DNA from 3 places in the Paenibacillus sp. J23TS9 genome. Region 1 is predicted to be linked to each of the others. Evidence: predicted binding sites of a transcription regulator. Region 1 holds the regulator's gene; each other region holds the start of a gene.
The links. Region 1 encodes Rex, which represses fermentation and respiration genes when NADH is low (regulators of the CRP and FNR family bind a similar motif). Its sites were predicted from a motif close to TTGTGAAATATTTCACAA; they were not measured.
Positions count from the first base shown of each region.

Region 1 (10,642 bases):
TTTACTTACCGGATGAATAAAATGCATGCCGATGACGCGCTCTGGATACATCGTAGAGCTGGCAAGCTCAGTCAGGCTGAGTGAAGATGTATTGCTGGCAAGGATAATATGATTAGGACAAACCTGATCCAGCTGGGAAAACACCTGCTTCTTGGCATCCAAATCCTCGGAAATGGTCTCAATAACCATATCGCAAGTGCCAAGCTCAGCAAGATGTACCACCTTATGAATTCTGCCCAAAATTAATTTTTTTTCTGCCTGGGTAATAGCCCATTTTTCAAGCTGTTTGTCCAGACTCATTTCGATCAAAGAATAGGAGTATTCCAGCTTCTCCGGCGATTTCTCAACCAGAAGAACATCGAGACCGCGCGCAGCCAGCATCTCTGCGATACCTTGGCCCATCGTTCCTCCGCCAATCACACCAATTTTCTTAAAGTACATGTTTCTCTTCCACCTTCCTATGGTCACTATTTCTTATATTTATAATGTACCCGATTCTTTATTTTTGTAAGAGAGCACATAGTGACCCAAACTATAATAATAACTTAGCACATGAAAAAAGTAAAAAAAAAGAACCAGCATCACAATTCATGCTGGTAACAGGGAATGTTCATGAAATAGACACCGAAATTGATCACCTGATAACGTCTCTTCCTTAAGCAGTATATCCAGTGACTGCTCATAGATCGTCCGGCGCTCCTCGAGCATGGTTCGTGTCCGTTTCATCAGGTCTTCCAAAATAATATGGTTTTCTTTCATCAGCTCTTCTTTCGTCACCATGTCCAGATCCACAATACCAAGGGATGTGAGCCCGGATTTCATCATGGTCTGCACAATGTTCAGCGCCTGCTCAAAATCATTGCTTGAGCCGGTACTGCGTCCGCCGTAAAATATTTCCTCTGATGCGGCGCCGCCCAAAGCGATCATAATCTGCTCTTCCAGGAACGATTTTGTATACAAATATTGCTCCTGCTGCGGATTATGGCGCACATATCCAAGCGCTTTGCCGCGGGGGCTGAGTGCAACCTGGCTGACGCTCCCCGGACGGACAAGCTCTGCCATTATGGCATGTCCGAGTTCATGAATCGCGACGCGTTTTTTCTCTTCGAGTGAAGATTCACGGTCGGTACGTTCACCCATCATAACCTTATCGATGGACATCGACAGATGTCTTTGTTCGATTTCCTTTAACCCTTCACGCATGGCGTAAATGGCAGCTTCATTCATCACACTTTCAAGCTGGGCACCGGAGAAGCCATAGGATTCCTCAGCGATCTTTTCCAGGACCACTTCGGGCTGAAGCGGTTTGTTCTTGGCATGAAGCTCAAGAATATGCTTGCGGCCTTTTTTATCAGGCAAGTCCACTTGAATATGCCGGTCAAAACGTCCCGGACGAAGCAGAGCACTATCCAGCATCTCTTTCCGGTTGGTGGCTGCAATAAGCAGAATACGCGGACTTTCGGAAGAGTAAATCCCGTCCATCTCGGTGAGCAGCTGGTTGAGCGTCTGGTCATATTCACGCTGCTGTCCGCCCTCGCGTTTGCCGCCGATAACATCAATTTCATCAATAAAAATAATGGCGCTTTGCTTATTTTCCTTGGCAGCACGATTGCGAGCATCACGGAAAAGCTCGCGGACACGTCCGGCACCAACGCCAACATACATTTCTACGAACTCACTGCCTGATGAAGCGACAAATACAGAATCCGTATAATGTGCCGCAGCTTTCGCCATTAGTGTTTTACCTGTTCCTGGAGGGCCAGTCAGCAAAATCCCCTTCAGAGGGCGGATACCCAGCTTACGAATTTCTTCATGCTTGATCAAAAAGTCGAGAGCTTCCATCAGCTCCTGCTTAGCATTATCTTGGCCGCCGATTTGTTCAAACGTGAGCTTCTGAGGACCACTCTTTTTACGTTTACGCTCAGCACCTGCGCCAACAGCCAGGCCGCCGCGCATATTGGCTACGAACAGCAGGCCGCCGATCATCAGTCCTGCGATCACGAGCGGAATAATATTAACACCAATGAAAGCAAGGAAAATAAACAACACGGGTACGAATCCAATGAGTACTTCTTTAATCCATCTTGGCATTATTCCCACACCCCTATCTTGGCGGGATCACGAGGCAATACGATAAATTTGCTGGCTGTTCCATCGCTAAGACTGATATATACATTCTTAGTGTCCATCTCCGTTTGGGCTTTGATCCCTGAATCCTTAGCCAGATCCTGCAATTTCGCAGGAATATCCGTATACTTTTTATTATCCATGGCTTCCGCTACCGAAAACATGGCGGAATCCCAATATCGATTCAGCTTGTCGGAGGAATGATCTACAAAATCGAATTTCAATGTGCGGCTCCCTACAACCGACTTACCTTTCGTCGTAATCTGATCGACAAGACCAGATAAATTCGTTTCCGGCTTCAAATCAAGTTTCAAATTGATCTGATTGCGGTTAATATTAAATTGAGCATTATTAACGCCCTTATAATCCTGGACAATTTTTTGAAGCGGCCCTTGCATGGTTGTCTGCCGGTAAAAGAACCAGCCACCAAACAATATTGCAGCTGAAACAACAACAGTAAGCACAATAGGTATTGGACGTAGTTTCAAACAGTTGTCCTCCTCTCAAAATTGAAAAAACTAGATTACCTAGTTACATCATACAAAAAATAGACAACCGCGGCAAAGGAGGCTATGGCAGCAGCTTCTTGTCACGGTTATTCAGGCTCTATTCTATCAACATCAATACAGCCGATACATCGAGCTGCATATCTTATATCTCATGAATACAAATAAAAGTATATCACATCGTATATATGATTTCGAAGGTAAAGTGTGAAATTATTTAAAATTTTATCCTGTACACACCAAAGAACCCCATTTTTCAATGAGGTTCTTCCATTTTCAGGATGATTTTTCACCTATTCGGCAGAGTAAATGGTCCACCAATACTTTGTCCATCGCTGAAACGATAGAATTGATAGTAATAGTGGTCCTTAGAGCGGTAAAACAGCTGCCAAGCATATTCTCCGTTATACGTTCCAGGCAGCAGTCTCATTTTGTCCAAATCCGGTATTTCCTTTTGAATCTTTTCTTTGATCTGGGCTTCGGACAAACCGTTTGAAAGCAGCTCCTCATGAACCGCTCCCTCTCCCGACTTGACCTTTCCGTTCTCATCCATTGTCACCCACACCATAATTGGCCGGTTCTCTTTATCCAACCCTTCAATAGCCCAGCAGATCGTGTCCCAAACTGATTTCTCTGCCTCGGTCACCTTTACCAGACTGGTATCCTGTTTGGCTTTGAGAATGGCTGCCGTTTCTTCTGCGCGGATATCCTGCGTTACATATATGTAATAACGATAAGAACCGAACCCAAGCAGCAGGAGTAACAGTATTCCGAGAAATATCCACGTTTTTTTATTCTTTAACATAAGCTCCCTTTCTGAGGCCCTCCGTCCTTATCGGGACAGAAGACCATCAAAAGCGGCTTGGGCTTCCCGGCGGATCCGCTCTTCGTCCAGCGTCAGACAGGCGCCATGTTTCACAATTTGCTTGCCGTCTACCCAAACATGCTCAACATCCTTGCTGCAAGCGGAGTAAATAGCATGTGAGATAAGATCGGTATGTGGCAGGAAATGCGCCTGATCCGTATTCAGGGCGATGAAATCTGCCTTCATCCCCGGAGCCAGCGTACCCACATTTTTCAAAAAGAGCGATTGAGCCCCATACACCGTACCCATTTTGAGTGCTTCGGCTGCAGGAATAGCAGTAGGATCGCCGGAAACACCTTTATGAATCAATGCCGCAAGACGCATTTCTTCAAACATATCCAAATTATTATTGCTTGCCGCTCCATCGGTACCCAGCGATACGGTTACTCCTGCTTTGAGCAGGTCTGTTACGCGGGCCACCCCACTGGCCAGCTTCAGATTGCTTCCCGGGTTATGGGAGACAGCAACATGATTAGCAGCCAGAATTTCAATTTCCTCATCCGTCAGATGCACAGCATGTGCCACCAGAGAAGGACGCGAGAACATGCCAAGCTTCTCTAAGTGGGCGACCGGACGAACTCCATAATCGCGGACATTTTGTTCCACTTCAGCCTTCGTCTCGGACATATGGGTATGCATCGGCAGATCCATGTCATGGGCTGCCTGCACAAACTTTTCGATAAAGTCCGGAGGGCAGGTATATGGTGCATGTGGTGAGATCATAGTCGTGATACGACCGTCTGCTTGTCCGTTCCAGTCACGTGCAAACGCGATAGCTTCATTCAGCTTATGGCGCTGAACCTCTTCTGGACACAGACCAATAACCCCGCGCATAAGTGATGCACGCATGCCCGATTCCTTAACCACCTTAGCGACTTGGTCCATATGGTCATACATATCCAGGAACGTAGTGGTACCGCCTTTCAGCATTTCCAGTACGGACAGTGAAGTGCCCCAGTACACATCTGAAGAAGTAAATTTAGCCTCCATAGGCCACATTTTTTCTTCCAGCCAAATTTGCAGCGCAAGGTCATCACCATACCCGCGCAGCAGTGACATGGCAGCATGACCATGGGTGTTAACCAGTCCTGGCATGAAGAAAAGGTGAGTTCCATCCACGACAGAAACATCGCTTTCGATCTCAGGCATTTCCTCTCCTATATAAGTAATCATGTCATCCTCGATCACCATACAGCCGTGAATCACCGGCTTGTCTGCATCAGAAACCGCAAAGCTTCCGTTCTTAATTACCCATTTATTTGTCTTTATGTTCTCCGTCATCCGCAGAATCGTCCTTTCCATTGTCCAAATAATAAGCCAGACTCAGCAGATCTGTTGTGAAATCAGCCGCATGGATCCGGATGTTCGCAGGCGCCTTCAAAATGGTTGGTGCGAAGTTGAGAATAGCCTCAATACCGGCGGTAATCAACTTATCTGCCACATTCTGCGCTTCAACATCAGGAACCGTAATAATCCCAATACGGATGTTCTGGCCTTTGATCGTTTCACTAATTTCATCCATCGACTGAACCGTTAAGGTACTGATGCGCGTTCCTACCTTTTTGGGATTCTCATCGAATACAGCGACAATCTTGATATTTTCCCGAAGGTATAAGTTATAATTCGATAGCGCGTGACCCAGATTACCGGCTCCAACGAGCACGGCATTGATCTGCTGGTCCAGATTCAGGATATGGCGAATTTTCTCGATCAGGTACGATACATCGTAACCAATCCCCTTGCGGCCAAAATCCCCGAAATAAGCCAGATCCTTACGAATCTGTGCAGGATTCAAATCCAGCTTCAGTCCGAGCTCCTGTGATGATACTGTGGATACCTCGCGTTTATTCAGATCATTCAAGTATCTTAAATACACAGGCAATCTGCGGACAACCGCTTCGGATATTTTCTCCGATTTCATGCTTGCTCCCCCTATTTAACAGCTTAATTTATATACATGTTTTTCAGTCAATTGATTCGGATGCATGCTTAGCCCTCATGAAGCCATTCGGATATGCGAGGAACCATTTTTTCAGTAATCATATGTTCCATTTTGGGTCCTGGCAATGAGTATAGGAAGTACTTGCCGTAATAGGATTCAATCACACGCGTATCGTATACAATAACAATCCCACGATCATTTGCCGTACGTACCAGCCGACCAAAGCCCTGTTTGAAGCGAATAACCGCCTGCGGCACAGAAAGCTTCATAAACGGGTTTTTCTTCTGCCGCTGCAGCAGTTCGCTTTTTGCCTCAACGAGCGGATGGTTCGGCGGTTGGAATGGCAGCCTTACAATAGCCAGACAAGTCAGCGCTTCTCCGGGAATATCCACACCTTCCCAGAAGCTGCTTGTACCGAGCAGTACAGAAGCGCTGCTGTCTTGGAATCTGCGGATGAGTTTGGTGCGGCTGCCGCTGTCAACACCTTGGCCTAATACAGTTATATCGCTGCTGGCAAGTGCATTTTTGAGTGGCTCATGGACCTGCCTTAGCATGCGGTAAGAAGTAAACAATACGAGCATTCTTCCGTGGGTAGCAACCGCGGTATCCGCCAAAGATTGAACCAGTGTATTCACAAACACTGCATCTCCGACACTTCCTTTTACACTTGGAAAATCACGCGGAATCACCAGTAAAGCCTGATCCCGATAATTGAATGGAGAAGGAAGCTGCACAGAGACCAATCGCCCGTTTTCCTGATCCTCTTGCAATCCCAGATTATCAATCATGTATTGGAATGATTTATCCACAGACAACGTGGCAGACGTCAATATGACGCTTTTTTTCTTATCAAAGAACAAATCCTTGAGCTGCTTGCTTACATCGACGGGAACAGCGTACAGCTGGAGTGACTTGCTCCGGTAATGGCTGCTGGCTTCCATCCAGTATACAACGGTCTCATCATTAAGATTCATGAAGAAACGAAGATCATCCCGCTCGACTGCCAAATCCTTAAATAGACCGCTTAGATCCGTGATCAGGCTGTCCGCGCTGTAATCGTCTTCATCCTCCTTGTACTCTGCAAGCATTTTCTCCCCGCGGCGCACAATTTCGCTGATTTTAACATGATTTTGGTTTTCCAGCGCCTTGAGCGTCTCCCATTCCTGAGGCCATTTGCCAGGCTGCAAACGAAGTACAAACTGACCGGCATCACCAGGTGCAGCATCATTACGCTCCGGAATGAGACTAAAGAGGGATTCGCTGAGCTTATCCCAGTTCTCTTTGACATCGACCAGATCCTCACTGATGCGGTCGATTGCCGCAATCCAGTCTCCGGCGCGTTCCTGTCCCGAGGACTGGAGCTGCTGGCGTAGTGCAGGAAGCTGACCGCTGCGGCCATCCTTGTACAGGCGGGTAAGCGTGTGGACCACACTGAAATATTTCATATTAAGTCCGAGATGCTTGCCTGCCACATCCTCCAAATGATGCGCTTCATCGATCACCAGACGCTCATATGCAGGCAGAAGCTGATGGCCTGCTTTCACATCGGTGAAGAGCTTGGAGTGGTTCGTAACGACCACATCCGCGATGCCTGCTTCATGCTTCGCCCGGTGGTAATAACATTTGCGGAACCATGGGCAGCCTCGTCCGAGGCATGAATCGGAATCACTGCTTACGGTTTCCCAGAAGTCGCCGCCACGCCCGCCGAGATTCAGCTCTTCATCATCCCCATTTTCGGTTTGGGCCAGCCAGACGATCATCTGTGCCGCCGTTATCGTGTCTTCCTTGGGATTAAAGAAGTCTCTTCTGTTTATTTTATGTTCAAATTTTCTCAAACACAAATAGTGTTGTCTGCCCTTAAAGACAGCGGCCTTGAAGGGGAACGGCACAACCTGTGTTAATAGAGGCACATCCCGTTCACGGAGCTGTTCCTGAAGGTTAATGGTATGCGTGCTAACCATCACTTTTTGCTGCTGCTTCACGCTTTGATATATGGAAGGGATCAGGTAACCCAAAGATTTACCAGTGCCCGTACCTGCCTCAATTAGTAGATGCTTGTCCTGATCCAGGGCATTCATCACTTCTTCGAACATAATCGACTGCGGTTCACGCTCTTCATATTGGGGCATAATACCTTTTAACCGTTTCTGAATCTCATCAAGATACTCTTTGAAATCGACTCCCGAAAGTGGATTATCATCCGATTCCTCTCTCGGCGGCTTCATTTCAGTCCAATCATCCACAGCAAGCGCCAGTTGGCGGTAAAAGGTATGGCTGTTCAGGTCCTGTATCGGCTCTTGTTCCTTTTGTTGACACAGACCGTCGAAAAACCAGCCGAGGTCACTGTCTTCCTCTGCAAAAAGCTCACTTAAGCGCTGCAAAGTAATCAGAGGAAGATCATCCAGCTCATCCAGACATTTTAACAATACATAGGCTGTAGCTAATGCATCGCTATCGGCTTGATGCGGATGATCATGCTTTATTTGAAAATGCGCTGTCACCTGCCCCAATTGATATGAAGTCAGGGACGGAAAACATATTTTAAGAAAGTCCAGTGTATCCAGGATCCGGCCGGAAAACGGCAAATATCCGCTGCGGTCCAGCGCATTCTGCAGAAAATTAAAGTCAAACGCAACATTATGTCCTACAAGAATGACATCATCCAGCATAGGGACAAGCTCCATGAGCATCTCTTCCAGCGATGGTGCATCTGCAACATCCGCTTCCGTTATGCCTGTCAGACCGGTAATAAAAGGCGGAATTTCCACACCAGGTTTCACATAGGAACCATAAACACGGGAAATCGTCAAATCTTCTTCTATGATGGCAAGTCCAACTTGAATAATTTCATCGGCGGACTGGTTGCCTGTCGTTTCAAAATCCAGTACGGCAAATTTCATGATTTATGTTTAATCCTTTCATTCCAGTCTCATTACCAGCATAACAGAAGATTTCACATTTGAAAATTAAGTGACAACAAAAAGGCGATGCTCAAGGCGCTTTTTTGCGCAAGATGCATCGTCCCTTTCGCGTTGCCTTACATTAAGGAAATCAACTGGCTGCCATATTGAAGCTGACCGCGGTTTTGCTGGCAAACCTTCAAATTAACCAAGGGATCGGGAAGTGTGGGATCACTCTGCAATGCCAATGTAAAAAATTCCTGGGCCTTGCCGGCATTCCCATGCTTCACGGCGATACATCCTAACGCATTGTAGATCATGGCCTTCAGCTTCTGGCTTTTGGCCAGCGGGAGTATCCAGTGAAAATGAAGATGCGCTTCCTTGGTTTCCTCGAGATACAAATGTGCCATGGCCAAGTACATCCGGGCCAGAAGACTGTCCGGATATTGACGGATAACCTGGGAAAATTGCTGGGCGGCCTGACGGTACATTAGTAACCGGAAATATCCCTGTCCGCGCACAAATGCGTTTAACTCCATTTCAGGTGTCTGCTCCGAAAATAAGGTGGAAGGCACCTCGGCATGCTGGCGGAACTCACCCATCTTCTCCTCAAAAGATAACCACTCATCAATAATTCCATCACTCATGGTTTTAAGCATATTCCACTTTTGTATCAGCTGATGCTTTTGGGCCTCCTGCGCCGTCGGGTAATGTTTCATGATCTCATCTAACATGTGGTTCATTTCCGCGAATACATGTTGGAACATGGCTGCATCCCACCCTTAACCAAAAATGAAATCAGTGCGGTCACCTGCATTCATTTTTTGTAGATACAGCCAATTTCATTCCTCGATGGACCTGCCATTCCTTGTCTTTACCCGAGTCGAGCCAAACCTTAAATAATGGTAGCGTGCACTTCCTTATTCATGGTCGTCTTAGGCTGATTCGATTCATTAACGAACACGACCGTAGGCTTGTGATTCTTGATTTCATCACTCGACATCATGGCATAAGAAATAATAATGACGGTATCTCCAGGCTGAACCATACGCGCTGCTGCGCCATTGAGACAGATCACGCCGCTGCCCCGGGGTCCTGGAATAACATAGGTTTCAAGGCGTGCACCATTGTTATTATCCACGATTTGCACTTTTTCGTTCTCCAGAAGATCGGCAGCTTCCATCAAATCTTCATCAATGGTAATGCTGCCAACATAATTCAGATTCGCCTCCGTTACGGTAGCACGGTGTATTTTTGACTTCATCATCGTTCTAAACATGCTCTTATTCTCCCTTCGGGTATAACAGACAGTTATCGATCAAACGGGTTTTGCCAAACTTTACCGCAAGAGCCATCAGAACAGGTTCATTATTTTCTAATACGCCTGCTTCATCCTCCAGAAGTGAAAGCTCTGGAAAAGCTACAATTTCTACGTAATCAATTACAGCCAGTGAGGTTTTACTGATGCTGCTCACCAAAAGATCTCTTGCCTCTCCTGCTGTCCGGATCTCCCTCTTCTCCAGAGCCTCTTGCGTCTTGCGCAGTGACTGGGAAAGCACAAGGGCCTGGGAGCGTTCATCAGGGCTCAGGTACACATTGCGGGAGCTAAGTGCAAGACCGTCTTCCTCACGGATGATCGGACAAGGAACGATTTCGACATTAAAGTTCAGATCAAAGACCATTTGCTCAATGACCGCTACCTGCTGCGCATCCTTCATGCCGAAAAAAGCATAATTCGGCTGGACGATATGAAACAGCTTGCTAACAACCGTCGTTACGCCGTCAAAATGCCCCGGACGTGATGCTCCACACAAACCGGAGGTTACGTCTGAGACAGCAATTCTCGTCTTCGCAGCTTTTGGATACATGGTCTCTACGGAGGGCAGGAAGACCAGATCAGCTCCTGCTCCTTCCGCAGCTGCCAAATCCCTTTCTTCATCACGCGGATAGGTTTCAAAGTCCTCTCCGGGTCCAAATTGGATAGGGTTGACGAAAATGCTGACTACCACGATATCCGATTTTTCTTTTGCGGCTCGGATCAAGCTGGCATGGCCCTGATGCAGATACCCCATCGTAGGTACCAGGCCGACGGTAGTTTTATTTAAAGAGGATTTCAATTCCTCAATTTGTGCTCTGAGTTCTGTAATGGTTCTTACAGCTTTCATGCGTTGTTCACCTTTTCCCGGCCTTTACCGTATAAATTCTCCACAACTTGATCCTCTGCAGTAAATACATGGCTCTCATCCGGAAAAGAACGTTCCTTCACTTCTTTGACGTATTGAGCGAGTCCTTCGCGGATCAA
Region 1 covers NZ_BOSG01000001.1:746,820-757,461, reverse strand. The annotation lists gene KJS65_RS03880 (3-hydroxyacyl-CoA dehydrogenase family protein) at 1-441, opposite strand, end outside; gene KJS65_RS03875 (AAA family ATPase) at 589-2,091, opposite strand; gene KJS65_RS03870 (hypothetical protein) at 2,091-2,615, opposite strand; gene KJS65_RS03865 (cell wall elongation regulator TseB-like domain-containing protein) at 2,923-3,438, opposite strand; gene KJS65_RS03860 (amidohydrolase) at 3,466-4,767, opposite strand; gene KJS65_RS03855 (redox-sensing transcriptional repressor Rex) at 4,754-5,419, opposite strand; gene dinG (ATP-dependent DNA helicase DinG) at 5,488-8,340, opposite strand; gene KJS65_RS03845 (tetratricopeptide repeat protein) at 8,478-9,107, opposite strand; gene panD (aspartate 1-decarboxylase) at 9,236-9,619, opposite strand; gene panC (pantoate--beta-alanine ligase) at 9,624-10,505, opposite strand; gene panB (3-methyl-2-oxobutanoate hydroxymethyltransferase) at 10,502-10,642, opposite strand, start outside.

Region 2 (10,642 bases), on a different contig from region 1:
GGAGGCCTGACTCATCCTTCTCCAGCTCCATTTCAAGTATGAATGGCAGCATGGTGTATCCCTGCTCTACCCACCTCTTCCAATGTTCATGCGTAAACCTGCTGTTCCCGTTCACATTCCTCATCCCCTTTGCTGCAAGAGCTTTCTATTGGTTGTCAGTATACTTTGCCAGATGCCCTTTTGAAAAGACTTTTCCTTGAGGTTTTTACAAAAATACGATCTGCAACCTAAAAAAACCTGCTACTGTAAGAACAGCAGCAGGGGCGAGAATCATATTAAAATGTCAGAACACATTGTTCTGCAAACTTATCCTTCAAAATTGTACAGCGGCGTGCTCAGGTAACGTTCCCCATTACTAGGAATAATCACAACGACACGTTTGCCTTTTCCAAGTTCTTTGGCTACCTTAAGTGCGGCAAATACTGCAGCGCCGGAGGAGATGCCTGCAAGAACTCCTTCTTCTTTCGCAACGCGGCGTGCCGTGTCGAAGGCTTCATCATTTTCAACATGAATGATTTCATCATAAATCTCACGATTCAGAATATCAGGAATAAAGTTGGCGCCAAGACCTTGAATTTTATGAGGCCCTGGTTTGCCGCCGGACAGAATCGGAGAAGCCGCAGGCTCTACCGCTACAATTTTCACATTCGGGAAGCTCTGCTTCAGTACTTCACCCGCGCCCGAGATCGTACCGCCGGTGCCGATGCCGGCAACAAATGCGTCCAGCGTGCCGCCAATGGATTCGATGGCTTCTACGATTTCCGGACCTGTAGTTTCACGGTGGATTTTTACGTTAGCCGGATTCTTGAACTGCTCTGCCATAAAGTAACCAGGGTTCTCGCTTACGATCTCCTCGGCTTTTTTAACTGCGCCGTTCATGCCCTCCGCTCCTGGTGTCAGCACCAGCTCAGCTCCATAAGCACGAAGCAGATTGCGGCGCTCCAAGCTCATCGTTTCAGGCATAACGATAACCGACTTATATCCTTTTGCTGCAGCGACCATAGCAAGACCGATTCCCGTATTGCCGCTCGTTGCTTCAACGATCGTACCGCCCGGTTTCAAAGTCCCGTCTTTCTCCGCTTCTTCAACGATGCTGATAGCAATCCGGTCCTTCACGCTGGAGCCCGGGTTTTGGTATTCAAGTTTGAGATAGATTTCTGCGCTGTCTTCCGGAGCCAAACGGTTCAAACGAACGAGTGGTGTACTACCGATGAGTTCAGTAACATTATTAACGACTTTAGCCATGGAATAAATCCTCCCTTTTTAACTGTAGAATTCTGGTTTTGATATATGCTAATTCAGATCAAGCATCTGGCTGTTTAACGGTTTTATATCCGAGTAATTAAGTAGGTATTTAATACCTTTATCTTATCAACCTTCCATACGAATGTCAATATGAACCATCCATATCTAAGGCCTATTCCATAAGGTTTTGACAAAAAACAAACCTTGCTTTATGGAGCGATATCCATGCGGCAAAGGCTTGAAAACACAGCTTTATTTGGCACCCTCTTCAGGGGTTGGTTTCGTGATTAGTTTGGCTCCGTACTTATCTCTCAAGCTGGCCTCCAGCTGCGTCAGTGGAACGGCCTCATTAAGGGCTAGCTGCTTACGGACACTGGCGCGGATTTCCCCGCTGCTCCGTTCCCCTGTCTTCACAATATCGATAACCCGCATCACTGCATATCCATCGTCTTTCAGCTCGATTGGTCCGGCAATATCTCCCGCCTCCAAATCCTTCGCTGCGCTCAGAAGCTCCCCAGGAACAAACGGATCATCTTCCTCTATCATCCCCAGCCTTCCACCCTGCATACGGGTGTACTCGTCAAGAGACAGTTCTCCGGCCAGGCTGCCGAAATCTTCCCCTTGCTCAAGTCGGTCCAGCGTCCTATTCGCTTCCTTACGGCTTTTGAGTTTGATCCAGGCCAGCTCATATTGCCTCTTGGGTTCAAACTCCTCCTCATGCTGGTCAACATAACGGTTAACCTCATCATCGCTAATATGGATATTGACGATTGCTATTTTTTCAAGCGTCAGTTGATAGGCCGCCTCCGCCCTGACATCTTCGGAGGTCATTCCCAGCTGTACCGACATGGCCTGGTAGTAAGCGTCTTCCGATTCGTACCCACTGGCATCCTCATGAACCTTTTCTGCGATCTCCTCCGGTGTAACCTGTATCCGAAGTGCTTTCGCCTCAGTGGATACCGCTTTCTGATTCAGCATCTGCAAAAGCACTTCATGCCCACGCGCCCGCTTCAGCTCCCTGACCCACTCATCTTCCGTAATGATCTGGCCGTCAAAAGATGCCACTGCATCGAGCCCTCTCTGCTCCTCTTCCGACTCATGCACGGATCCCGCCGGCTTTAACCCGCGGATGACGATCAGGCTCCCCATGAACAACACGCCCGCTGCCAAAATGATGACTGCGGCCCAAAGCGCCTTTTCTTGTCGGGTCATCATCGTGTACCGCGCCTTAATGAATTGCTTTTTCTAAAATCTGCTGCAGCTCGTCTTTTTCAAACGTATAGGCTTCATTGCAAAAATGACATACCACTTCCGCCTTGCCATCCTCTTCAATTAACTGCTCCAATTCACTTTTGCCAAGGCTGACGAGGGTCTGTTCCACACGATCACGTGAGCATTTGCACTGAAATTGGACATCCATTTGTTCCAGGATCTCCACATCCGGCAGAAGCCGACGCAGCATTTCATCAAGCTCCAGCCCCTGATCAAGAAGTGATGTTACCGGCGGCATAGCGCCAACAGCCTGCTCGATCAAAGAGATTTCCTCATCAGTGAGCCCCGGCAGAAGCTGCACAATAAAGCCGCCAGCCACAATAACAGAGTTGTCGGGAGCAACGAGTACACCCAATCCTACAGCCGAAGGCGTTTGCTCCGAAACGGCAAAATAATACGTAAAGTCTTCGCCAAGCTCACCAGAGACAATGGGTATGCTGCCGCGGTATGGCTCTTTCATCCCCAAATCCTTAGTAACATGCAAATAACCTTCGCGGCCTACCGCTCCGGCTACATCCAACTTCCCCATACTGTTGCTTGGAAGGTGGACATGCGGTTCGTTCACATAACCCCGCACATCGCCTTTGGCGTTCGCATCGACGACAATCTGGCCAATGGGACCATTGCCTTGTACCTGAATGGTCAGCTGCTCTTCACCTTTGAGCATGGTGCCCATCATGGCTGCGGCCGTCAATGTACGCCCCAAAGCCGCTGTAGCGGTTGGCCATGTATCATGTCTTCGGCGCAGCTCCTCAACGAGACCGGTCGTTCTTACTGCGAAGGCCCGGACGCGTCCGCCCATTGCGGTGCCTCGGATGAGGCGATCTTGTTTATTATCCATGTCGTATCCAGCCTCCTTGCTCTCTATTTAACCGAAGTACAGCTGCTCTTAGCCGTTCTTCGTAGTATTGTTTCCAAAATTTCATGAGAAACCATCTTTATAAGATGAATTCTTGAAGTAAACAGACTGCAATGTCGTCCAAACGAATTACATATTACGTTCATAAATAAGCCGCAATCCTTCGAGGGTTAATAGCGGATTCACTTCATCGATCGCTTCCGATTCGCTTGCGATGAGTTCCGCCAGTCCACCGGTGGCAACCACCTTTAAATGTGGCGCCTCCATTTCCTGCTTCATCCGCTTCACAATGCCGTCCACCTGTCCGGCATATCCGAATATGATGCCGGCCTGCATTGCATGGACTGTATTGCGGCCAATGACTTTTTTGGGCTTTTCCAGTTCAATGCGCGGAAGCTTCGATGCCCGCTGAACCAAGGCCTCCGTAGCTATACCGATCCCCGGAACAATGGCTCCGCCGAGATAGTTCCCCTTTTCATCGATACAGTCAAATGTAGTGGCTGTTCCGAAATCAACCACAACAAGCGGCCCTTTGTAGAGATCCACTGCCGCCACCGCATTCACAATACGGTCCGCTCCAACCTCCCGCGGATTTTCAGAACGCAGATTTAGCCCTGTTCGAATGCCTGGTCCCACCATAAGCGGTTGCTTATGGATATATTTGCGGCACATTTCCTCAATAATATGCACCATCGGCGGGACAACGGAGGACATAATAACCCCCTGGATATCCGAAACCGGTATTCCGGACATGTGGAATAGATTATGAAACAAAACTCCATATTCATCCGATGTCGAATGACGAATGGTGCTGAGACGAAAATGATGGAGAAGTTCACGTCTCTTGTATATGCCCAGCACAATGTTGGTGTTCCCGATGTCGATGACAAGGATCACGAGGATGATCCCTCCTTTACTTTACAGCATTGAGATCCAGACTGATGTCGAGACTCTCAAAAGAATAGGTTAACCGCCCTACGGATATTACGTCAACCCCGCACTCGGCAATTCCTTTGACCGTCTGCAGTGAGACATTTCCTGAAGCCTCCACACGCACATGTGGAGCCTTCGTCTTAATCCGTCTGACAGCCTCTTTCATCATATCTTTATCCATATTGTCCAGCATAATAATATCAGCGCCGGCTTCCAGCGCCTCTTCTACCTGCTGCAGGGACTCTGTTTCCACTTCGATGGTCATCGTATGTGGTATATGGGCACGTGCACGCTCAACTGCTCTGCGGATTCCGCCCGCCCCTTTGATATGGTTATCTTTAATCATGACGGCATCATATAGACCAAACCTGTGATTCGCACCGCCGCCGATCCGGACAGCATATTTCTCCAGCATACGATGCCCTGGCGTTGTTTTGCGTGTATCGACCAGTCGGGCCGGCAGTCCTTCCAGTGCATCAACGAATGTACGCGTCCGGGTGGCAATGCCCGAAAGACGCTGCAGCAGATTCAAAGCAATCCGCTCTCCCGTTAAAATATGATGCGTGCTGCCTTCAACGACTGCTAGTACGGTACCCTTTTCCACATGATCTCCGTCCTTGACATGGGCCGTAAAGGACAGAGAAGGGTCTACCACTTGAAACACCAGCTCCGCGACTGGAATGCCCGCCACAATACCGGCATCCTTAGCGTGAATGATCCCTTTGGATTCACGGCCTGCCGGAATCGTTGTCATGGTCGTAATATCACCAGAACCCACATCCTCCTGCAGCCACAAGCGAATGGATTCCACCAGACCCTCATTATATCCGTTAAACATCATCGCTGAACTCCTCCATGATTTCATCTTGACGATGCTGAAGCAAGTGCTTGCGCCACATCGCGTCGTCCTTCTGAGGATAATCCTCCCTGTAATGTGCGCCTCGGCTCTCCTTGCGCTCCAGAGCGGCGCGAGTGACCAACAAACAGCTGGTCAGCATGTTCGCAAATTCAAACTCTTCCTTCCTGGTGAGCTCCGAATGAAAGATCGGAAGCTGGCGATTCAGCTCGTCCATCCCTTTATAAAGGAGCGTCTCATTGCGTCTGAGCCCGGCGTATCTAACCATGACTTTCTGCAGCTTAAGTCTGCGTTCGATCATCGCTTGCTTGGGCGCGCCTGTCCGCTCTTCATCCTCATGTGTAATATTTGCCGTTCCGTATAAAGGCGTCAGGTCTTTGATACGATTCACAATCCGTTTGCCAAACACAATGGCCTCTGACAGGGAATTGCTCGCCAGACGGTTAGCGCCATGAACTCCCGTTGAGGAAACTTCGCCACAGGCAAAAAGACGTGACACGCTGCTCTCCCCATTGAGATCCGTTTTGACTCCACCCATCATATAATGCGCAGCCGGAGCCACAGGAATCCAATCGGCAGCCAAATCCAGCCCATAATTCATGCAGGTCTCATAAATGGTGGGAAAACGGTGCTTAAGCATATCCTCCGATTCATGCGTAATATCCAAATAGACAAAGGTAGATCTCGTCTCCTCCATCTCACTTACGATGGCACGGGCCACGATATCACGCGGTGCCAGCTCGAGCAGCTCATGGTACTTTTCCATAAAACGTTCACCCTTGATATTGCGCAGCACAGCACCTTCGCCCCGTACGGCCTCCGAGATCAGGAAACGTGGAGCACCCGGGTAACATAAGGCAGTCGGGTGAAACTGGATAAATTCCATATCGCGGATTTGCGCTCCCGCCCGGTGGGCAATGGCAATACCGTCTGCAGTAGCAACATCGGGATTTGTTGTATAACGGTAGAGCTGCCCGGCTCCTCCGGTGCACAAAATCGTAGCCCCCGCCTTTATGTACACTCTCTGACCATCCGGACGTTGTACAAGGGCTCCGATGCACTCGTTTTCTATGGCTATCACATCAATGACAAAATGATGCTCCCACACCTGTACACGATCATGTATCTGAACCTGCGCGGCGAGTGCCCTCACAATCTCAAATCCGGTCGCATCCCCATTCGCATGCAGAATTCGCCGGCGGCTGTGGGCCCCTTCCTGGGTTAGAGCAAGCTCGCCATTCTCGAGGTCAAAGGACGTGCCTAACCGGATTAACTCCCTTACACCCTCCGGGCCTTCGTTCACGAGTACATCAACAGCAGCAGAGGAGCATAGCCCAGCCCCGGCCATCAGCGTATCCTCGCGGTGGTAGGCTGGAGAGTCATCCTCCGAGGTAACAGCAGCAATACCGCCCTGAGCATACCGGGTATTACTTTCCAAAAGTGCATTTTTGGTAATCATGATAACGTTATGGTCTTTGCCAGCCTCAATTGCCGTATATAATCCCGCGATTCCTGAGCCAATCACAAGAACATCGGTTTCAATACAGGGCAGGGATTGCAAGTCAAAGTCAACCAAATACTGAGGAATCATGGATCCATTCACCTGTCTTAAGAGAAAGAGTAGCGCATGCTACTTTACCTGTAACATGCGCTCTAAGGAAATTCGGGCTTGATCTGCAACAACCGGCGGCACATAAATCTGCGGCTTCATGGTTTCCAGACACTTCACCAATTTTTTGAGATTGTTGACCTTCATGTTCGGGCATACCAGATATTTGGTGGCAAAATGGAAGGCTTTATTCGGGCTGTCCAGGCGGAGCTGGTATCCGGTTCCATCTTCCGTACCCACAATAAACTCCTGGCAATCTGATTTTTTGCAGTAATCGATGATGGCAGTGGTGCTTCCTACGAAATCACCCATCTCCACCACCTCCGGCCGGCATTCCGGATGTACGACAAACTGGGCGTTCGGATGCTTGGCTCTCATCTCAACAACGTCTTTGACTGTCAACATATCATGCGTGTTGCAATAGCCTTCCCAAATGATCATCTTCTTGTCGGTATGCTGCTGCACATAATGGCCGAGATTCTTATCCGGCACCCAGATAATTTCATCACAGTCCAGGGATTGTATCACTCTAACGGCGTTGGCAGAAGTACAGCAAATATCCGTTTCTGCTTTGACATCGGCAGAGGAATTGATATATGTAACAACTTTGGCATTCGGATGCTGTGCTTTCAGCTTGCGGAGGCCATCCACATTGACCATATCCGCCATCGGGCATCCTGCGCGTTCATCCGGAATCAGAACCGTCTTGTTCGGAGCCAGTATTTTCGCGCTTTCCCCCATGAAATGCACGCCGCAGAATACAATAGTCTCCGCATCCGTTTGTGCTGCCTTTTGTGCTAGCAAAAAGGAATCGCCGCGGAAATCAGCAACCTCCTGAATTTCGTCTCTTTGATAATAATGAGCAAGAATAATAGCGTTTCTTTCCTTTTTAAGCTGAATCAGCTTCTCCGTTAATTCCCGTTTTTGTTCCTCTTTATGCTGCAGCGCAAGAGCTTCCACCAGTGACCCACTCCTTTTATGATGTCATTCAAGATCAACATTTGTGAAATTTCTCTCAAAGTTGGGTGTCCAAGCCTCGAGGTCTTTTCAGTTACCAACTAATGTACACAAGGTTTCCCGGGCTGTCAATTGGCTGTTCCCTTGCCGGAAAACGGGGCTGATATGTAAAAAATCCCTTTGCATTGCCCCTTTCATGCATTCCATTCTCGTGTAAAGCGTATGTCACTTTAAAAATAAAATTTAAAATATTTTATATAAACAATAAAAAGCCCGGAAGACGATTGCCGTCGTCTTCCGGGCTGATTCATCATACTATAGGGTCAGGAACCATTAGGATCTGGATTCGGGAGGTGTGCCTCCGTTACCTGGATTGCGATCATCTGCTGGACCCGAATTCGGAACATCGTTTGGAATATCTCCAGGAATGTCGGCCGGACTTTCAGGCGTATCATTCGTGATGTTCTCAGGAACGTCATTCGGAATTTCATTCGTTGGCAGATCGGATGCATCATCCTTGCCTTGAATGCGGACGCGTACATCGCCAATATTGTCGATGATTGCTGCGCCATTTTCGGAAGAACCTTCGTCGTCTCCACCATCATGCGGTCCATCTTCCGACAGGTATCCTTGCTCGATCAGTTCTCTGATTTGATCAAGTTCCAACGTTTCCTTCTCAAGCAGTGTATTCGCGATGAGATGAACTTCTTTGGAGTGCTTGATGAGTAATTCTTTACAACGCTGATAACATTCGTTTGTCATGCGCTGCATTTCCTGATCAATCTCATATGCGATGGAATCACTGTAGTTCTGTTCATGTCCGAGATCCCGGCCCAGGAATACCTGGCCTTGGGTCGAACCGAACTGCAGCGGTCCAAGCTTCTCACTCATACCGTATTCCATAATCATGCTGCGAACAATACCGGTTGCCTGCTGGAAGTCACTGTAGGCGCCAGTTCCGATTTCACCAATAAAGACTTCCTCGGACACCCGGCCCCCCAAGAGACCTGTTACTTTATCCAGCAACTCCTGTTTCGTTACGAGCATGCGGTCTTCCTTCGGCATCATGATAACATATCCGCCGGCACGGCCGCGAGGAATAATCGTTACCTTATGCACCATATCGGCATTTTCCAGGAAGTAGCCGACAATGGTATGACCAGCTTCGTGATAAGCAACGATCCGTTTCTCACGGTCACTGATCACGCGGCTGCGCTTCTCAGTACCGACAATAACACGGTCAATCGCTTCGTCAACCTCACGCATGGATATATCCTTCCGGTTACGGCGTGCCGCAAGCAGGGCAGCCTCATTCATCAGGTTCTCCAGTTCTGCACCCGTAAAGCCTGTGGTGCGTTTAGCCACAATATCCAGCTTAACGTCTTTTGTCAGCGGTTTATTGCGGGCATGGACTTTCAACACAGCTTCGCGGCCTCTTACATCCGGACGATCCACCGTAATTTGACGGTCAAAACGTCCCGGACGCAGGAGTGCAGGGTCGAGAATATCAGCACGGTTGGTTGCCGCAACGATGATAATACCTTCATTACCGCCGAAACCATCCATCTCTACGAGCAATTGGTTCAGCGTTTGTTCGCGCTCGTCATGGCCTCCGCCAAGACCGGCACCACGCTGACGGCCAACTGCATCGATTTCATCGATAAAGATAATACATGGTGCATTCTTTTTCGCGTTTTCAAACAAGTCACGTACACGGGATGCACCCACACCTACGAACATTTCCACGAAGTCAGAACCGGAAATGGTAAAGAAAGGAACGCCGGCTTCACCAGCCACTGCACGGGCGAGGAGTGTTTTACCTGTTCCCGGAGGACCTACGAGCAGAACCCCTTTAGGGATACGCGCTCCTACTGCGGCAAACTTCCGCGGATCCTTCAGGAATTCCACGACCTCGACGAGCTCCTGTTTCTCTTCATCGGCTCCAGCCACATCCTCAAATGTGACTCTCTTCTTCTCTTCATTATATAGACGGGCACGGCTCTTGCCGAAGTTCATGACTTTGCCGCCGCCGCCCTGCGCCTGATTGAACAGGAAGAAGAAGAGAATGAACATAATGACCAAAGGAATCATGGAAGAAAGCAGCGTCAGCCAAATACTTTCGCCTTCCATTTTCTTCTGGGTATATGTCATGCCGTTTTTATCACTGGCATCTACCAGTTCCTGAATCGCGGCATCTGTAGCCGGAATGTAGGTCGAGAAGCTGTCTGATTTGACCCCGTCCGGTTTTTGATTATATTTACCGGTTACGAGATAGGCGTAACCGTCAAATTGAACCGTGATATCCTTCACATTGCCAGCCTTGATCTCTTGCCGAAATTCATCGTATCTAGGATTGTGAGCAGATTCACCGCTATTACTTACAAACTGGACAATGCCCACCACAACTAAAAAAAGAATCAAATAAAAACCAGAATTCCGGATGAACCGATTCATCCCCTACCTCCTCTCGAAACACTTTAATTATTTTACCATAGCCTGTCTGACCATCTCAACAGAGGTGGTATTAGCATGAACCAAGTATAAGTCCATGGGCTGGAGTATCACCATTAGTGGGAATAGATTTCCGGTTTCAAGATCCCAATGTAGGGCAGGTTCCGGTAGTGTTCGGCGTAATCCAAACCGTATCCGACGACAAAAGCATCAGGCAGGGTAAAGCCTGTGTAATCCGCTTCCAGATCTACGGTACGACGTACGGGTTTATCAAACAAGGTGACTACGCACGTGGATTTGGCGTTGCGGCTCTTCAGGAGCTCAATCAAATGACTGAGTGTGAGACCGCTGTCGATAATGTCTTCAACAATCAGGACATCGCGACCGTCAACAGGTACATCCAAATCCTTGATGATTTTGACGACACCCGATGATTTGGTGGATGCGCCGTAGCTCGACA
Region 2 covers NZ_BOSG01000009.1:42,124-52,765, reverse strand. The annotation lists gene KJS65_RS28755 (anthranilate synthase component I family protein) at 1-52, opposite strand, end outside; gene cysK (cysteine synthase A) at 307-1,245, opposite strand; gene KJS65_RS28745 (peptidyl-prolyl cis-trans isomerase) at 1,498-2,460, opposite strand; gene hslO (Hsp33 family molecular chaperone HslO) at 2,474-3,358, opposite strand; gene KJS65_RS28735 (type III pantothenate kinase) at 3,506-4,273, opposite strand; gene nadC (carboxylating nicotinate-nucleotide diphosphorylase) at 4,290-5,150, opposite strand; gene nadB (L-aspartate oxidase) at 5,140-6,756, opposite strand; gene nadA (quinolinate synthase NadA) at 6,796-7,734, opposite strand; gene ftsH (ATP-dependent zinc metalloprotease FtsH) at 8,065-10,185, opposite strand; gene hpt (hypoxanthine phosphoribosyltransferase) at 10,299-10,642, opposite strand, start outside.
Region 2: a site for Rex is predicted at 7,776-7,793, ahead of nadA (quinolinate synthase NadA). Genes of this name have one in related genera too.

Region 3 (10,642 bases), on a different contig from region 1:
AATTTGCCCGTAAAGGATATCCAAAGATCGAAACAGTTTTTTACCGAGATTGGATTTTCACTGAATCCGCACCTAGCAGATAGCGAAGATAAGGCCGGCCTGATCATTGGAGATAAACAGGTTGTAGTGATGCTTTTTCCCGAACCTACTTTTAAAGGTTTTACAGGCAATGAAATCCCAAATCCGGTACATGCAACCCAAGCTTTATTCTCCATTGATGCAGAGAGTAAGGAAGAAGTGGATGAACTGGTTGAGAAGGTCGTGAAGGCAGGTGGGACCATATTCGGACAGCCTGAGGATCGAGGGGGAATGTATGGAGCGGGCTTCGCGGATTTGGATGGTCATCGGTGGAATGTATTGTACATGGATCTGAGTGTGATGCAGCAACCAGAAGAGGCATAAATATGCCCAGGGAATGGCATCCGGAGCCTTTTGCAGACGCTTGCAAACCGTACTTCCAACCGGGTACAATAGGATTAACTTACAGGCGGAATTAACCTTCACATTAATATTTAATGGAAATAATCTCCCAGATAAGCAACGGTTTTTGGAACGTTGATGTGAAACAGGAAGGGGACGGAAAGCTTTGCAAAGCATGCAGGAAATGGGAAAAACACTGCTCAGTATCCGGAGCCATTTTAATGGGTTGACCAAGACCGAGCAAAAGGTCGCACAGTATATTTTGGAGAATGCTCAGGATTTGATCTATGATTCGGTTACGGAGCTTGCGGAGAAGGCAGATGTTGGAGAGACGACCGTGCTGCGTTTTTGCCGGAAAATGAAATTTCAGGGGTTTCAGGACTTTAAGCTCTCACTCGCACAGGATTTGGTGAAACCAACCGATCATATTCATGAGGAAATTGCGGAAGACGATGATCCGCTCACCCTCAGTCATAAAATTATCGGGACGCATCTCCGTACGCTGGAGCAAACGCGTGAACTGGTCAATGAGGATCAGTTAACCCAGGCGATTCATGCGCTGACTGAAGCTTTAAACATCCACTTTTTTGGTGTAGGCTCCTCAGGCTTAACGGCAACACAGGGAGCGCACAGCTTTGCCAGAATCGGCAAGAATAGTATGGCGAATACAGATACCCATTTTCAGGCGATGCAGGCTTCGCTGATGAATAAGGGGGATGTGGCCGTCGGACTGTCAATCTCGGGGAGCACGAAAGATACCATCGATAACCTTAACATTGCCAAAAAAGCGGGTGCCCGCATTATTGCCATTACGAGTAATGCCCGCTCGCCAATTACGAAAGTTGCGGATATCGTCCTTATTATGGTGGGTAGGGAAAATCCGCTGCAGGGCAGCTCACTTGCGGCTAAAATCTCACAGCTCGCAATTATTGATATTCTGAATGTGGCCGTGTCGCTGAAAATGAAGAGTGAGGCCATTAAATACAGAGAGATTACCGCCAAAGCGACCTCGGACAAGCTGTATTAAAAAAGTACGGATTCTACAAAACCAAGTGATGCCATTCGACTCTCATCCGGGAGTCTTTTTTCATGGTTCCAAGGTGAAACAATGGCCGGAAAGATAATGAAAAATGGATACTGATTACATTCCTATTCCCGGAGGTTCGGATGAACAGCTCACGGGTAACTACTATGGGGTGTACGATGATCGCAAGCTTAATGTCACCAACAATATATATAGGGGGTGGTCTTAATGCCGGAAATACCGGATCATCTGGATTATGGATTGTCGGTCTTGTTTATTGGCTTTAATCCAAGCCTGCTGTCTGGGGAGACCGGTCATCATTACGCCAATCCGCGCAACAATTTTTACCGGATTCTGCATCGTGCGGGCCTGACACCGCGGCTTTATGAGGCATCCGAGGATCAGGACCTGCTGAGACTTGGCTACGGTTTTACCAACATCGTCGCCCGCCCAACGCGGGGAATTGACGATATCGACCGCAGCGAGTATGCGGAAGGGAGAGATATTCTGCATGCAAAACTGAAAGAATATCGACCCAAGATCGCTTGCTTTGTCGGAAAAGGCGTATATACCGAATACAGCAAAAAGACTAAGGTGAACTGGGGCTTTCAACCAAGCCCGGTCATCCCTGAGATACACGAGTTCGTTGCCCCTTCCTCCAGCGGCTTGGTGCGGATGCCAATGGAAGAGATCGTGGGCATCTACCGTCAGCTTGCGGGGTATATAGCGCAGAATGAAGAGTAGCTGAAGATGGGAACAAATCGGGTGACAAGAAGTCAGGGAGGCCGGACATAGCGCCCAGCCTCTTTTTGAAGGAGCGAATGTTGGATCATAAACATGACTCCAGCGGAGAGGGCTAACGATTGCAGCAACGTTCAGCCGCAAAGCGCTGCCAGCTGTATAGGTAACTACGCCCGTCAACAGGGCGCCGCACAACACAAAAAAGCTGTCCCGTGAGGGACAGCTTTTTTTCTCTTACCATCAAACTTATCTAAATCCCCAAATCATCGTAAACAACGTACCGAAAACCGTAACGACGCCAACGAATACCGCATAACCGATATTGAGGTACAACTGCTTCTTGGAAGAAGTCTCACCGATGTGCATGAACAGCACCAGCTGCAGAGATGCCTGAATCAATGCACAAATCACCAGAATAACGATGCCTGCGGTGAACGTCAGATCCCAGTAGATAACGCCCAGTGCCACAAGTGAAAGGACTAGCGAGAAGATATATCCCATCACGTGACGTATCGGGAATAATCGTGCCATATTACATCAATCCTTTCAGGTAGACAAAGCTGAAGATGAAGATCCAGACCACGTCGAGAAAGTGCCAGTACAGGGAGAAGATAAACGACTTGTTGGTCGTCTCATCCGTAAAGCCCTGGCGTTTGATCTGAATCAGGATGCCTGCACCCCACAGGAAGCCCATGGTCACGTGAAGACCGTGAGTACCCAGGAGGACGAACAAGCTGGACAAGAAGGCACTGGTTTGCAGCGTCGCACCTTCATGCACATAATTTACGAACTCGGTAATCTCAATGCCGAGGAAGCCAAGGCCCATCAGCAGAGTGATACCGAAGAAGATCATCATCGGCTTCTTGAGCCCGAGGCGCATGGCATGAATGCCAAGGCCGCAGGTGAAGCTGCTGGTCAAGAGAAGAACTGTTTCCCAGATGACACCGTTGATCTCGAAAAGATCTTTGCCGGTCGGGCCGCTGCCCGTACGGTTCCAGAGAACCAAATATACGGCGAACAGCGTCGAGAAAAGGACAATTTCAGCGCCGAGGAAAAGCCAGAAACCGAAGATCTTATTGCTATTCTCTTCCGTTCTGTACTCCAGCGGCAGTGCATCATTTATTTTCATACGGAATCACCCCGCAATTTCTGTTCGGTAGCGGCAATTTCCTTCGCCGAGATGTGATAGCCGTGATCGCGTTCGAAGGAACGTACCGCCAGCATGATTACCACGCCTATGCCTGCAATGAGGGCAGGAATGAACCAGCTGAAGACCAGGAAGAAGCCGGCGAAGAACATAATTACACCAAGAATGAATGGCTGCCCGCTGTTGCTAGGCATATGAATCTCTTCATAAGGGCCCTCTTTAAACAGAGGAACATTATGTTTTTTAGCATGCCAGAAGGCATCCTGGGATTCAACATGTGGTACTTTAGCAAAGTTGTAAACAGGAACCGGACTCGGTATGCTCCACTCCAGCGTACGTGCATCCCATGGATCTCCGTGCTCATCGCGTGGGCTGTGACGGAAGCTGTAGTAGAAGTTGTAGCACAGAACGACAAAGCCAATAGCCAGAACAAATGCACCAATGGTTGCAATCATGTTAAGCGGACCAAAGCCTGTGTCTGCCGAATAGGTATACATCCGGCGCGTCATTCCTTGTAGTCCAAGGAAGAACAGCGGCATAAAGGCAACGTTAAAGCCTACGACAATCAGCCAGAAGGCTGTTTTGGCACGGCGTTCGTTCAGACGGAAACCAAAAATCTTAGGGAACCAGTAATGAAGACCGGCGAGTACCCCGAACACGGTACCTGGAATAAGTACGTAGTGGAAGTGGGCAACCAGGAACATCGTATTATGGTACTGGTAATCGGCACTTGCCATTGCGAGCATAACGCCCGTAACGCCGCCGAAGGTAAAGATCGGAATAAAGGCCATCGCGTACAGCATTGGAGAGGTGAATGTAATTTTACCTTTCCTTAGCGTAAACAGCCAGTTGAATATTTTAACCCCGGTCGGAACGGCAATCAGCATCGTCGTGATGGAGAAGAACCCGTTGACCATGGCTCCGGCGCCCATCGTATAGAAATGGTGAGCCCATACGAGGAAGGACAGGAGCGAAATGATGACCATACTGAACACCATCGATTTATACCCGTACAAATTCTTTTTCGAGAAGGTAGAGATAATATCACTGAATATACCGAAGGCCGGCAAAATAACAATGTATACCTCAGGATGGCCCCAAACCCAGAATAGGTTGGCCCATAGCATATCCATACCGCCGTTAGCCATGGTGAAGAACTGGCTGCCGAAGACGCGGTCGAACATCATCAAAGCGAGGGCTACGGTCAGAACCGGGAATGCGAACAAAATGATAACGTTCGTAATCAGAACCGACCATGTGAACATTGGCATACGCATCAGCTTCATGCCAGGTGCACGCATTTTCAGGATCGTCACGATGAAGTTAACGCCTGTCATCAATGTACCGATACCGGAAATCTGCAGCGCGAGCGAGTAGAAGTTGTTACCTACCGTCGGGCTGAATTCAAGACTTGCAAGCGGGAAGTACGCTGACCAACCGGCATCCGGTGATCCCCCGATGACAAACGAAATGTTGAACAGCATAGCTCCTGCGAAGAAGAGCCAGAAGCTGACAGCATTCAGTCTTGGAAAAGCAACGTCACGCGCGCCGATTTGCAGCGGCACGACAACGTTCATAAGTCCAATAACGAACGGCATCGCCATGAACAGGATCATAATAACCCCGTGCGTTGTGAAAATTTCGTTATAATGCTGGGAGTCCAAAAATCCGGATTCCGGTACCGCAAGCTGCGTACGCATCAACAGTGCGTCAACGCCGCCGCGGAACAGCATGATGAGAGCTGATAAAATATACATGACGCCAATACGTTTATGGTCAACGGTGGTCAGCCATTCACGCCATAAATATCCCCATTTCTTAAAATAGGTCAATCCGACGAGGATGGCGATGGATACGAGCACAATACTAACCATGGCTCCGTAAATCATCGGCTCACCGGTTACAAAAAATTCGTCCCATTTCATGCAATTGAGTCTCCTTTCTCCATGATCTTAATGTCCACTTTCCATGGACGAACTGTCATTCATGTCTTTCATATCCATATCGCTCATATTACTATGATCCATATTGCTCATATCGCTATGATCCATAGGCTTGCTGGAGTCTGTGCTTTCAGACTTGCTGTCTCCGCTATGCCCGTGTTCGGACATATCCATCGGAGCAGGCGCGAAGCCAAGGTGCGTGGAAGTAAACGATTTGCGGCCGACAATCTCGGTCTTAAGCAGCTTGTTAAATTCCTGCTCGGTGAGCTTTGGTGCAGTATCCTTAACGTCTTTAACCCATTTGCTGTATTCGGCAGGTGTTTGAGCAAGCACCTCGAATTCCATTTGAGCAAAGCCTTTACCGGAGAAGTTCGAGTTTTTACCCATGAATGAACCTTCATGTTCGGCAACGAGATTCAGCTTGGTCACCATATCGCTCATGGCGTATTTCTGACCACCGAGCTGCGGAACCCAGAAGCTTGTAATCGGACCGTAAGAGTAAAGACGGAACTCAACCGGACGGTTCGTTGGAATATTAACGTAGTTCACCGTTTCAATATTCTCTTCGGGATAGCTGAAGTGCCATTTCCAGTTCGAAGAAGCAGCATAAATGACAAGCGGCTTTTGAGTTTCGTAGCCGGCTGGCACCTTTTCAACAGCATTGGTCGTGCGCACTGTTACAACGGAGAGAATAGCTACGATAATGATCGGGATCACCGTCCAAATCAATTCCAGCCATTTGTTTCCCTCCATGTGGGGTGGTTCATAATCATCGCTTGTTTTGCTGGAACGATATTTGGTCAGCATAAAAACGAATAAGATGTAGACAACAAGTAAAACAAAAGCCATCATCAGGATCGAGAAAATAATGGTATCGGACTGCGTTTTGGCAACCGGACCTTTTGGATTCAGTACTACCATGGAGTTACATCCACTGAGCAGCATGATGATGGAAATAAGTATGGTAGTTAATAGCCATCTTTTTTTGTTTTTCACGGGAAACTCCTTTCTAGCATGTCGTTATTGCTGAGTTGGATTATTCGCGAATCCTCATAGCCCTAGCATAGTAACCTGCGAAATCGAAAACAAATACAAGAACATACATAATTACCATAAATATACATATATTCTGTGACAAACTTCACATTCTTCTGAAAAAAGCTTCAAATATCATGATTAACAGCGGAAAAGCGGCAAATTCAGCGATTTTCATTTTTGTTCATAATTGGACATGACCGGAACGGTTGTGCCAGTTCTGTCACAATTGGAAGGGCTTTTAAATCGATGAAACAAGCCTGTGTCAAAAATGCAATTTCACTGAAAGCCGCTAGGACAAAGAAAAAATGTGCTAAAATAGACAAAGATCAAATACTGTAACAAAAATCACAATCACGAAGAGGGAACGGAATGAGAGAAATTCAAGATAAGCCCAAAGGGATTTTTTTTGATGTGGATGATACGTTATACGATCATTTGGAGCCGCTGAGACAGGCGCTGAGAAAAGTATTGTCCACCGGAGAGGACTTTCCGTATGAGGCGGTTTACCATAGATTCAGATTTTACAGCGATGCATTATCAGCCCGCCATGGCGGTGTAAATGCTGCGGGGGCAGACCAGGATCTGCAGGAAATGAGAGTAAAGCGCGTCATGCTCGCCCTTGCGGAATTTGGAGTACAAGTGACAGAAAAGGAAGCCGCACGGATTCAGGAGATATACTTGGAGGGGCAGTTTCGAATCAATCCATTCCCTGGCGCAGTTGAACTCATCCGTACACTACAGACAGCCGGTCATGTGGTCGGATTGATTACGAACGGACCCGCAAAGCATCAGATGGCTAAAATCAAAGCGCTGGCAATGGATAGAATTATAAACCCGGGGAGTATCTTCATCTCTGGAGCCGTTGGTTATGACAAACCGGATCCGCGCCTATTCATGCATGTGAATGAAATAACGGGAACAGAAGCCTCACGCAGCTTTTATATCGGAGATTCCTGGCGAAATGATGTCGTGGGTGCGCTTGAAGCCGGCTGGACAGCCATATGGTTCAACCATCGCCAAGTGAAGCCTGAATCGGATCATCAGCCCCATTATCTTGCGGTCAGTTACCGGGAGCTTGCCAATGTACTTCTTCCATAAAGGAAGAGGGAGGAAAATAAAAAGCAGATGCTTTCCCTAGGGGAGAGGCATCTGCTTTTTACTTGGTTCAAGAAGTGAAACATTTTAAGGATCTATGGCCGTTTCGTCAGGCACAGGAGCAGGTGGTGTACTGTCCTTACGTTTGTACAGCAGCCGGGAAACGAACATGCCCAAAGCGCCCAGGCCGATAAACAGGATCGCCCGGACGGCTACCGATACATCCGGCAGATCCACGATAATGACCTTTACCAGTGTAAGGAAGAGCAGTCCAATCCCTGCGATCCGGACCATCTGTCTTTGGAAAATCATGCCGCAGACGATAACTGCAATCGCGTATAGTGCCCATACCGCCGAAAGAACGAGATGACGGAAATCATATGTGAGATCAGCCGTCAACACATTGGTGATCTGTGTGATAAAGATGATGGCTAATAAGGCATCCGCCCACATCAGAATATCCGGCAATCGGCCGAAGATTATAGGTTCGGACATGTGGCGGATAACGTAAGAAAGAACCGCGATGCTGATCAGCAAAATGAGCCAGGAAAGGCTTGGGGCTGAGAAAAGATCATGTATGATCAGGAAAAGCGTCCCGGATACACCGTACAGAAAGACCGCGGCGGCTGTAATTTGCTGCATGTAGTTTTTCAGCTTAAAGCCAAGAATTAATCCAGCAGTGCCTATTACGATGGCGGCTGCAGGAGAGTAGCTTTGGTTCAGTATATCGAGTGCCCAGAGGAACCAGGCAGCCGTCGCAATGGATATATACACGGGAGGGCGTTCTCCCTTCACGTACTTCCCTAAAGCAGCAAGGCTGTAGATCAGAGCCCAGCCAATCAGCATCAGCGGCCGCCAGTGGATGGAATCCCCTGTAAATGGATACAGTGCATAGATCCACAGTGCCATGAGCCCGTATACTGGAAACAACGACAGGGTTTCATCGAGCTTACGGCGGACTGGGCCGAAGTAGGCATAAGCCAGCAGAACCGCATGCTGAATAAATACAGCTGCAATAAAAATATGGCGGCTTTCACCGAAGTCACCTGCAGCATAACCGATCAGAAGCGGAAGATGAAGCACCCCGACAGCGACGTAATAGGCTGCACGATAATCAAATTTCAGGGCAACGGCGATCATCGCAAGTGAGAAGATGGCTTCATAGCCCGTGAACACCCAGGCATTCGGATGGGTCGAATGGACGAGGAAGGGAATCAGATACCCGGCTACGGTTGCAATGATCATCAGTGTCTGGGAACGGCGCCGCTGCGCTGTAAACACACAAAGTGCGATGGAAAGGATATATAACACAAACGCCAGAGCTGAAGGAATCAGGCTGTACAGCTCATGTGCAGCGAACACGGATAAAATCAGCACACCGATGGCGCCGCCCAGCAGCACTTGTCCCAGCGCCTCACGTTGGTTCCGGATCTGTCTCTCACCGAGCCAGTACATGCTAGCTGCGACAACAACGCCGAGAAGGCAGCGTACAGGTTCGGTCAAATAACCCGCGCTGACAGCGGCTGTAAAACCCCACAGCACACCGAGCAGCAGAACAACAATAAAGACGCGCGGAAGCCACACTCGGGCGATAAGATGCTCCCAGTCCTTTGGTGGTTTAGGCTCTTGCGGAATATTCGGCCGCTGCTGATTGTAAGCATACGGATTCATTCCCTGCGGATTGGGCTGTCCCGTCCCTTGATTTGGGTAGTACCCTTGGGGCGGCGATCCCTGATAAGACGGACTCTGGCTAGGGTAACCTGATATTCCCTGCTGCGGGTTATGCTGCATGCCGGCCTGCCCGTATGCAGCATAACCTTGCTGTCCTCCGGCGTACGGTGGAGGACTGGTATTACTCGGCGTTGTCTGAGCCTCAGGGTTCCGGTCCGTCCCTCGCCTTTCTTGGCGCAGCTCGGCTAACTCCTGCTGCATTTCCTTCATGTTAGCCTCAAGCTGTGCAATTCTCTTTTCCAATAAATCCAATGGATATTCACCCCTGGCATTCCAGATTTATGTACTTTTGACTGCTGTACATAATATACCATAGGAGGCCCTATAATGAATCTTTTGGAGATTTAAAACATTTTGGCGAGCGATATCAATCCTGTGATCGTAACGACATTAAACAGGGTGGAGAGCAGCACCGTTTGCGCGGCAAAGTCAGGCTCGTTAGCATATTCCTCGGCAAGAATGGATGTATTGACGCCGGTCGGCATGCCGGATGCAATCAGCAGCGCCTGAGCAGGAATTCCCTTCAGGCCCAGAGCAAATACAAGGGCGCAGCCGATGGCGGGTCCTATAATGAGCCGGAGGAACAGGCTGATATAAATATCGAGCCGATAAAGACGGAGAGGATACTTGACGATCTGGGCCCCGAGTGTGAGCAAAGCTATGGCGACCATAGACTGCTGGGCATATGTTAAGGGCTGAGAAACAAAAATGGGGAGGGGAGCATGCAGCGCGTGCAGCAGCAGTCCCAGTACCAAGGCATAGGGAACAGGCATTTTTAGAAAACCGATGATCATACTCCGGTAATTCCCCTTCATCTTGACCCCCTGAATGGCGATGACGCCGTAGGTGAAGGTCAGCAGACTCTGCAGAGACATGATCAGCGCCTGCATGGATGCAGCCAGCGGATCTCCTTTAAATACAAGGGCGTTGATTGGCATGCCGTAATTTCCGGAGTTGTCGAGCATAATACTGTTGTTAAAAGCGGCTTTCATACTGCTTTGGAATTTCATGGTGCGGGCCACGATCGAGCCTATCAGGTACAAAATCAGTACGTATAGCGCATAAAATACAATGACGGTGCCAAGAAGACCGCCGGACATATCCGAATGATACATACTCATAAAAACAGCTGCGGGAGTAATGCAGTAAAAATTGATTTTGGCCAGCGTATATAAGTCCAGACGAAAAATGCGCTGCATGAGGGAACCGAATCCGATCAGCACAAAAACAGGCAATACAACTTCAAGTAAAATCGTAGTAATCATAAGCTCAGCTTCCTTTAATGGTCATGATGTCTTTGGAACTTATTTATTATAGCATCACTTGGAAGCGAGCAGGGGTGCAATTCCTCACGCTTTTTTAATGGAATTATCTTCATTTTTTAGGAAAGAAGTCCGAAATATATAACATAGGAAAATCGGCTCAACTCGGTATCAGGTCCTATAAGTATCAGGACTACGGGCCTATGTCTGGCGTTCATTTAAAATGTTTTACACTGTGATT
Region 3 covers NZ_BOSG01000005.1:102,667-113,308, forward strand. The annotation lists gene KJS65_RS24450 (VOC family protein) at 1-402, shown strand, start outside; gene KJS65_RS24455 (MurR/RpiR family transcriptional regulator) at 596-1,447, shown strand; gene KJS65_RS24460 (mismatch-specific DNA-glycosylase) at 1,673-2,188, shown strand; gene qoxD (cytochrome aa3 quinol oxidase subunit IV) at 2,432-2,716, opposite strand; gene qoxC (cytochrome aa3 quinol oxidase subunit III) at 2,718-3,314, opposite strand; gene qoxB (cytochrome aa3 quinol oxidase subunit I) at 3,311-5,257, opposite strand; gene qoxA (cytochrome aa3 quinol oxidase subunit II) at 5,285-6,220, opposite strand; gene KJS65_RS24485 (HAD family hydrolase) at 6,683-7,411, shown strand; gene KJS65_RS24490 (DUF2339 domain-containing protein) at 7,496-9,391, opposite strand; gene KJS65_RS24495 (AEC family transporter) at 9,484-10,404, opposite strand.
Region 3: a site for Rex is predicted at 6,405-6,422, ahead of qoxA (cytochrome aa3 quinol oxidase subunit II). Genes of this name have one in related genera too.